One region of the Pseudarthrobacter equi genome, then DNA from elsewhere that is predicted to be linked to it. Evidence: predicted binding sites of a transcription regulator. Region 1 holds the regulator's gene; the other holds the start of a gene.
What was found. Region 1 encodes LexA, which represses DNA repair genes until DNA is damaged. Its sites were predicted from a motif close to TCGAACANNTGTTCGA; they were not measured.
Positions count from the first base shown of each region.

Region 2: the regulator LexA is predicted to act here: its motif matches at 1,743-1,758, upstream of BLT71_RS12005 (DUF6504 family protein).

Region 1 covers NZ_LT629779.1:1,954,455-1,958,872, forward strand. Annotated here, with positions in the region: gene hflX (GTPase HflX) at 1-422, shown strand, start outside; gene BLT71_RS08835 (ATP-dependent DNA helicase) at 415-2,472, shown strand; gene lexA (transcriptional repressor LexA) at 2,571-3,320, opposite strand; gene BLT71_RS08845 (LysM peptidoglycan-binding domain-containing protein) at 3,649-4,038, shown strand; gene BLT71_RS08850 (histidinol-phosphate transaminase) at 4,174-4,418, shown strand, end outside.
Region 2 covers NZ_LT629779.1:2,677,696-2,682,113, reverse strand. Annotated here, with positions in the region: gene BLT71_RS12025 (SOS response-associated peptidase) at 1-420, shown strand, start outside; gene BLT71_RS12020 (VOC family protein) at 446-868, opposite strand; gene BLT71_RS12015 (chorismate mutase) at 888-1,211, shown strand; gene BLT71_RS12010 (hypothetical protein) at 1,263-1,652, opposite strand; gene BLT71_RS12005 (DUF6504 family protein) at 1,802-2,149, shown strand; gene BLT71_RS12000 (DNA polymerase III subunit alpha) at 2,146-4,418, shown strand, end outside.

The DNA.
Region 1 (4,418 bases):
TCCTGCATGTGGTGGATGCGTCCCACCCGGATCCTGAAGGCCAGATCGCCGCTGTGAGGAAGGTCTTCGGCGAGGTTGACGCCCGCAAGATCCCGGAGATCATCGTCCTGAACAAGGCCGACGCCGCAGATCCCTTCGTGGTGGAACGGCTGAAGCAGCGTGAACCGCGCCATGTGGTGGTTTCGGCGCGCACCGGCGAGGGAATCGCGGAACTGCTGAAGACCATCAGCGAATCGATTCCGCGTCCCGGCGTCCAGCTGGAGCTCCTTATCCCGTACAACCGCGGCGACCTGATCAGCAAGCTGCACGACTCCGACGCGGAGATCATCAGCATGGACCATGTCGAGGCCGGAACCCGGGCGGTGGTGAAGGTCCGCGAGGGCCTGGCCGCCGAACTGGAATCCTTTGCCGTCAATGCCTGAGGCTGTGGCAACTGAATCCAAGGAAACGGCCGGCGGGCAGCTCGTCATCGAGCTGCTCGACCGGGCCGTTTCCGCCATGGGCGGCCAAAGCCGCTCCGGGCAGCATGAAATGGCGCGGCAAGTGGCGCAGGCCATCGAAACGGGAAACCACCTGCTGGTGCAGGCCGGGACCGGTACCGGAAAGTCACTGGCATACCTGATCCCGCTGATCGCCCATGCTCTTGAAAGCAACAAGCCCGCCCTGGTGTCCACGGCCACCCTTGCCCTGCAGACGCAGATTGTGGGCAGGGACCTGCCGCGGCTCCTCAAAGCCATCACCCCGGCCCTCGACCGTCCGGTCAAGGTGGCGCTGGTCAAGGGCCGGTCCAATTACGTGTGCCGGCACAAGCTGGAAGGCGGGTTTCCCTCCGAGGAACCCTCCGAGGGGCAGCTCTTCTCCCTCGGTGAGGACACCAGCGTGCCGCACTTCGCCGCAGCCGCCGGCGGGCCGCAGTCCCAGCTCGGAAAGGAAGTGGTCCGGCTCCGGGAATGGGCGGAAAAGACGTCCACAGGAGACCGGGACGAACTCCTGCCCGGCGTGACGGACCGCGCCTGGAAGCAGGTGTCCGTGACGTCCATGGAGTGCCTGGGCTCCCAGAAATGCCCCCTGGCCGAGGAATGCTTCAGCGAGCTGGCCCGCCAGGACGCTGCCGATGCCGACGTCGTGGTGACCAACCATGCCATGCTCGCGGTCAGTGCGTTCGAGGGACTCGCGGTGCTGCCCGAGTACGACGTTGTGGTGGTGGATGAGGCCCACGAGCTGCAGGACCGGGTTACCGGTGCAGTGTCCGGCCAGCTCTCCGTCGCCATGGTCCACGCCGCTGCCTCAGGCGCCCGCAAACACACGGCGATCACCGTGGACGCGCTCAACGCCGCCGCAGCGAACCTGGAGCTGGCCCTTGCCGGCGTCCCAAGCGGGCTGCTCCCCAACGGACTGAACGACGAACAGCTCGACTGCGTGGACCAGCTGCGCGAGGCCTGCAGGGCGGCGCTGTCCGACTCCAAGGGGGACAGCAGCAACACGGCCGACGGCGGCAGGCAGCTTGCGCGTTCACGCCTGATGCTCATCCTCGAACTGTCCGAACGGCTATTGGCGGCAAAGGAGAACCGCGAGGTCGTGTGGATCTCGCGCGCCGGAACCTTCGATCCCGGCCAGGGCTATACCCAACCTGACGACAGTGCTCCTGCGCTGGTCAATATCGCGCCGTTGTCCGTGGCCGGGAGGCTGCGTGAGGGGCTCTTCGCCGGGCATACAGTGGTCCTGACGTCCGCAACCCTGGCCATCGGTTCTGCCTTCGAGCCCGCCGCCGGGGGATTGGGCCTCGTGGGCGAAGGGGCGCCGGCCTGGACCGGGATCGACGTCGGCTCGCCGTTCGACTATCCCAAGCAGGGGATCCTGTACGTGGCCGGGCACCTGCCCAAGCCGGGCCGTGGTGCGTCACCCGAATCGCTTGCAGAGCTGGAGGCACTCATCCGCGCCTCGAACGGCGGGGCGCTGTGCCTGTTCTCCTCACGGCGGGCAGCCGAAGAGGCGGCCGAAGCACTCCGGCCCAAGCTGGGCATGACGGTCCTGTGCCAGGGCGACTCCACCATGACGGCCCTCGTCAAGCAGTTCGCAGACGAACCGGATACGTGCCTGTTCGGCACCATGTCGCTCTGGCAGGGCGTTGACGTCCCAGGGGTTTCCTGCCGCCTGGTGGTCATCGACCGGATCCCCTTCCCCCGCCCGGACGACCCCCTCATGACCGCCCGCTCCCGGGCCGTGGCGCAGGCAGGCGGCAACGGCTTCATGTCCGTCTCGGCCACCCATGCCGCCATCCGGCTGGCCCAGGGCGCCGGCAGGCTGATCCGCTCCACCGGCGACAAGGGCGTAGTGGCGGTCCTCGATTCCCGCCTGGCCACGGAACGCTACGCCGGGTTCCTGCGCGGCGCCCTGCCGCCCTTCTGGGCCACGACGGACCGCACGACGGCGATCGCGGCCTTGGAGAGGCTGGCCGGGGAAACGCCGTAGGCACCATTTGAAAACCCCAATAAGGAAGGCGCCGTTCCCCGGAACGGCGCCTCCCTTATTGGCTGGACTGCTGTGGCCTGTTGTTGACGGCGGCCACGCTACAGCGAGCGGAGGACCGAAACCACCTTGCCCATGATGGTGGCATGGTCGCCAAGGATCGGTTCGTACTGCGTGTTCTGGGGCAGCAGCCACGTGTGGCCGTCCCGCTGGCGGAACGTCTTGACCGTGGCTTCGTCGTCCAGGAGCGCGGCAACAATGTCGCCGTTCGCGGCATCCGCCTGGCGCCGGACCACCACCCAGTCGCCGTCGCAGATAGCGGCGTCCACCATGGAATCACCGGCCACCTTCAGCATAAACAGTTCGCCCTGGCCCACCAGCTGGCGGGGGAGCGGCATAACGTCTTCCACCACCTGGTCCGCGAGGATGGGGCCGCCGGCGGCGATGCGGCCGACGAGGGGCACCATGGCCGTGTCCAGCGCGGTGGGCAACTCCGTGACGGACGCTGTGATGCCCGTGGAGGCCGCAGCCGCGGGTTCCGCTGCCTGCCTGGCCGCCCTGCCGGTGGTCCCGCCGTCGAGGGTCAGCGGCATCAGGACTTCCATGGCCCGGGGCCGCTTCGGATCACGCCGCAGGTAGCCCAGCTTTTCCAGCTGCGAGAGCTGGTGGGTGACGCTCGAGAGGCTGGCCAGCCCCACGGTGTCCCCAATCTCGCGCATGGACGGCGGGTAGCCGTTGACGTTGACCGAACGCTGGATGGTCTCGAGGATTTTCTTCTGCCGCGGCGTCAAGCCCTTGGCTGTCCTTTTCGGCTGCGAGGTCGCCCTGCCCCCGGTGGCTGCTGCTGCCATGTTCGCCGTTGCCTTTCGGTTGCCACCGGGCTTTCAACTGCACCGGACTAAGTGTTCCCGCCGTCAATGTCAGACCCTGCTGATCAACTTCAGGAGTGGATGTTCCTGCCTCCAAACGTAGGTCAGCCACATGGCTTTTTCAAACATTTGTTCTAGCGAGTCTCGACATTGTTCGTCCATAGGTGCTAAAACTGAATCAAGCAGTATTCGAATATGTGTTCTAACAAGGCGAGCAGCCGTTCGAACACGGAGCCGGTCAGGCAGCACCATGGGGCGGCACCAGCAGGCAACACCAACAGACGCAGTACGGTCCAGGAGGGCTAAGGTCATGTCAGCTACATCCGCTTTCAGGTCACACGGTTTCGACGTTCACGGCAACGGTGCACGGGCCCAGCAGGCGCCGCTGCCACCACTGCGCCTCACGCGGCGGGGCAAGATTGTCCTGATCGGGATTCCCCTGGTGCTGCTGGCAGCGCTCCTGCTGTCACTGGCCGGCTTCTTCAACTCACCGGCCAAGGCCTCCGACTCCGCAGCGGACCTGACCGTGACCCCCACCGTCACGGTCACCGTGCAGCCGGGTGAGTCGCTGTGGGGGATCGCTTCCGACCTCGCGCCCGAGCGGGACGCCAGGGACGTCGTGGCAGATATCGTGCAGCTCAACAACCTGTCCGCCGGGAAGATTCTCCCGGGACAGCAGCTGTACATCCCCACACGCTAGGAATGGTTCGCGGCACGTCTCCCTGGCTGTATCGAAGTCCCGGAACAGCAGGTGTGCTGCCCAGAGCCGACGTTGCATGGGTAGGCGCGGACCGTCACATTTTCGGGCGACCGCACCTCCCACTAAACTGTTCAGGTGAATGACCAGCTTGAACGCCTGAACCGGCTTCCTCTCCGCAGCAACCTCCGGGGCATCACGCCCTACGGTGCCCCGCAGCTGGATGTGCCCATCCTCCTCAACGTCAACGAGAACACCCATGGTGTCCCGGCCGACGTCACAGCCGCCATCACGGCGGCGGTCGCGGAGGCTGCCATCGGCCTGAACCGCTACCCGGACCGGGAGTTCACCGAGCTCCGCAAGGCCCTTGCCGAGTATCTGGG
Region 2 (4,418 bases), 720 kb from region 1:
AAGCAGGGCCCCGGGAAGTCCAAGCAGCCGTACTACGTGCACCCCGGCGCAGAAAGGGGGCTGGCCTTCGCAGGCCTCTATGAATGGTGGCGCGATCCGTCGGTGCCGGCGGGCGAGCCCGGCCAGTGGCTGCTTTCCACGTCCATCCTGACGGCAGACACCCCGCCGCCGGGCTCCGAATCAACCGTGTTCGGGAAACTGACCGCACTCCATGACCGGGTACCGCTGCCCATGGACAGGGACACCATGCAGGCCTGGCTTGATCCGCAGGCTGATGACGCCGCCGCCCTGGTGGACATGGTGCGGTCCGGGGTCAAGGATGTGGCCGCCGACTGGCACGTGGAGTCCGTGGGCAAAGAGGTGGGCAACGTCCGCAACAACGGTCCGGAGCTCATCCGGCCCGTGGAGGCCCTCTTCTAGCAGCCCGGACCGCCGGAACCGGAACTCAGACGGTGACCGTCCCGTCGTCGTCCACTGCCCAGGTGGGGTTGTACGCAACTTCCCAGCGGAAACCGTCCGGATCGGAGAAGTACCCCGTGTAGCCGCCCCACGGCTGGGTGACCGGTTCGCCGGTAACTGCAGCCCCGGCGGCCTTCGCCTCCTCCAGGACCCGGTCCACCTCATCGGCGGCGTGCACGTTATGGCTCAGGGTGATGCAGGGGACCGGTCCGGGAGCGTCCACCCCGGCCTCGGCGTGCATCTGGCCCGCATCCCACAGGGAAAGCACCAGCCCGTGGTTGGCCTGGATGAAAACGACTTCGCCGGGGACCTCCCGGTGCACGGGCCACCCGAGACCGTCGACATAAAAGGCCCGGGAGGCCGGAACACTGCGGACACCTAGCGAGATGAAGTCGACTCTGGGTTGCATGCTTCGATACTGTCAGAAGATGGCAACAATTCAAGGAAACGACCGGGATGCACTGGCCGACAAGGAACAGCTCGCCGCAGTCCGAATTGCCGTGGATGAGGTGGACGACCAGATCGTCACCCTTATTGCGCGCCGCGAACGCCTGATCAGGATCGCCGGCACCCTCAAGGGTGACGACGCCGAAGTCCGCGCACCGGACCGCGTGGAGAAAATCATCCAGCATGTCCGCTCGGCAGCTGAGAAGAAGGACATCGACCCGGACATCGTGGAAGCGACGTACCGGGCAATGATCTCCGGATTCATCGAACTGGAGCTCCGGGTCCACCACGAAGACAACGGCTGACCCGCCCGGGCCACCCCTCCTTACCCTGCAGCTGCAACGCTGCGGGGAACCCTAGAGGTTTTCGTCCACCTTCACGCCGGACTGGAAGTCCCGCCCGTCAGCCTCGCTGAAGCCTGTCATCACATGGCCCTTGCCGAGGCCATTGATTGCTGCCATGGGGAAGTTGCCTGTGATGGTGCTGCCTGAATGGCTGACGCCGCCCAGGTCATAGTTCTCCTCACAGTTCTGTTCGTGGTTAAACGAAAAGAAGGCTATGGCCTCCCCGTTCATGAATTCAATGCCCAGCCGGCGCTGGGATGAGTAGTCCGGACTCGCCGCCACAAGACCCACCACGTAGGCGCCGGAACCGGGGATGTTGCCGTCTATATCGAACGTGGCCACCAGCGTGGAGTCCTGTGCCTTGATGCTGACTTGTTTGAGGAGTGCGTCAGAGGTGCTCATGCACCCATCCTGCTCCCTGCAGAACTGTCAGTCCACCCCCTGAACCACGATTCTATGCATTGGGTGGGGCCGGGCGTAGACTGGAGATATTCGAACACATATTCGAATATTTTCCCCAGTTTGCAGTACCAGCCAGTCCCGGAGGCGCCATGGGCATGTTCAGCGAATCAGTTGATGTCGCCTGCACCTCCGACGGTCTTCCCCAGAGCCTTGTATGGGCAGGGTGTACCTATGACATCTGCGCCGAACCCCTCCGATGGTACGAACGCCGCCAATGGTGGGCTGAGGAAAGCCGGGTTCCCCTGGGGAGCGGCCCCGGGATGGTGGATCACGAAATCTGGCGGATCCAGGTCCTGCCCCAGGCTTCGCCAGGACATCTGCCCGGCAGGGAAAGCCAGCCCATGGAACCACTCACGCTTGACCTCACCCGCCACATCCGCAGTGGCAGGTGGCGGCTGCTGCGCATCCACGACGCCCTTCGACCCAGAACAGCATGAGTTTCACGCACCTGCATGTCTCCACCGCCTTCAGCGCGCACTATGGAGTCTCCTGGCCGGAGGAACTGGCCCAGGCCGCCGCTGACGACGGCGCCTCCGCGCTGGCCTGCACAGACCGCGACGGGCTATACGGCACCATTAAGCACCTCAAGGCCTGCATGGCCGCGGGGATCGACCCCATCGTTGGGGTGGACCTTGCGGTGCTGGACGACGACGGCGATCGCCGCACCGAGGTCGCCGGACGGGTTGTGGTGCTCGCCAAGGGGCACAACAACGGTGCCGGCTACAGGGCGCTCTGCCGGCTGATCTCAGATGCCCACTCCCGGACGTCCGGCAAGGCCGGGGGTGCCATCCCCGTGGCAGTGACCCGGGCAGAACTGGCCTCAAGGACCCTCGACCCCCAAACGCTCAAACCAGTCCTGGTGGTCCTCATCGGGCCAGACTCCGACGTGGGGCGTGCCATGGGAGGAAGGCGATACCTGCGTCCACGCACCCTGTTCAAGCAATGGCTCGATGCCATGCCCGCTGGGACAGTGGTGGCAGAGATTGTTTCCCAGCTCAGCGCCCCCGGGTCACCCCTGAGCACCGCCCACGCGGTAAGGATGCTTCGACTCGCCGAAGAACACCGTGTTCCTGCGGTCCTCACCAATGCCGTCAGGTATTGCGGAGCGGACGGAGCGCCCACTGCCGACGTCCTCGACTCCGCACGCACGCTCAAATCCCTTCCCGAACTGGCCGGCGAACCCCTCCTGCAGCCCACCGGCCAGGGATGGCTGAAAACCTCAAACCACATGCGCCGGCTTGCCCAGGAAGTCATTTCCGCTGCAGGCTACGGCGCCGCAGACCTTACGCAGCTCCTTGCACAGACCGAGGCGCTCGCCGATGCCTGCCGCATCGATCCTGCCAGTGACATGGGGTGGAAGCAGCCGGTCGTTCCGGAAGCGTCCATCATCGGGATCAACCAGGACCCCGCCCTGGAACTGGTCCAACGGTGCCATGCCGGAATCGCCAGGCGCTTCCCGGGTATTACCGGTACCGCTGAGCAAACCATGCTCACCAGGCTCGAGCATGAGCTGGGGATCATCCGCAACCTCAACTTCTCCTCCTACTTCCTGACCGTGGCTGAAGTCTCCAGGATGATCCAGGACATGGGAGTTCGTGCCGCAGCAAGAGGCTCAGGTGCATCCAGCCTGGTCAACTACCTGATTGACGTCAGCCAGGTAAATCCGCTGCAGCATGATCTGATATTTGAGCGTTTCCTGTCCCAGGACAGGGCCACCCTGCCGGATATCGATATCGACGTCGAAAGCGCCGAGCGCCACAATGTATACCGCAAAATCTTCGAACGGTTCGGGGCTGAGCGGGTCACCCTGATGAGCATGCAAAACGGATACCGGGCCAGGGGAGCAGTCCGCGATGCCGGCCTCGCCCTGGGAATGGACGGCGACGAGGTGGGGGAGATTGCCAAGCAGCTGTGGCGCTTTTCCGCAGGGAAATTCCGTGAAGCGCTCCAGGAAAAACCAGAACTGCGCGAATTCGCCGGACGGGTGGAACAACGGGACACAGACGGCAACCAGCAACTGGATCTCCTGGTGGACCTGACTGAACGCCTTGATCGGCTGCCCCGCCATATCTCCATGCACCCCTGCGGAGTGATCCTGGGTGACGCCACCCTGCTGGACCGCACCCCGGTCCAGCCCAGCGGGTTGGGGCTGCCCATGAGCCAGTTCGACAAACATGACATGGATCCCATGGGAATGCTGAAGCTTGATGTCCTGGGCGTCAGGATGCAGAGCGCCATGGCGTTTGCCGTCCGTGAAATCATCCGGATCCATCCCTCCAAGAGCGACGTTGTAGCAGCAGGGCACCATGCTCCCGGTCCGGAAGGGGCCGGCCCTGACTACATCGCGGATAACGGGCACATCGATCTCAATGCTGTTCCGCTGGACGACGAAGCCACGTTCGAACTCATTAGGAGTACCCATACACTCGGATGTTTCCAGATCGAGTCTCCCGGGCAGCGGGAACTGATCGGCAAAATGGCACCCCGGGAATTCAACGACCTCATCATCGACATCTCCCTGTTCCGGCCGGGGCCCATGAAATCAGACATGGTCCGGCCTTTCCTGGAGCACCGGCACGGCTTCGCCCCCGAGGTATATCCCCACCCGGACCTCAAGCCAGTCCTTGCCGAAACCCACGGGGTCACGGTGTTCCATGAACAGATCCTCAAGACCTTCGATGTCATGACCCACTGCGGGCTTGCCCG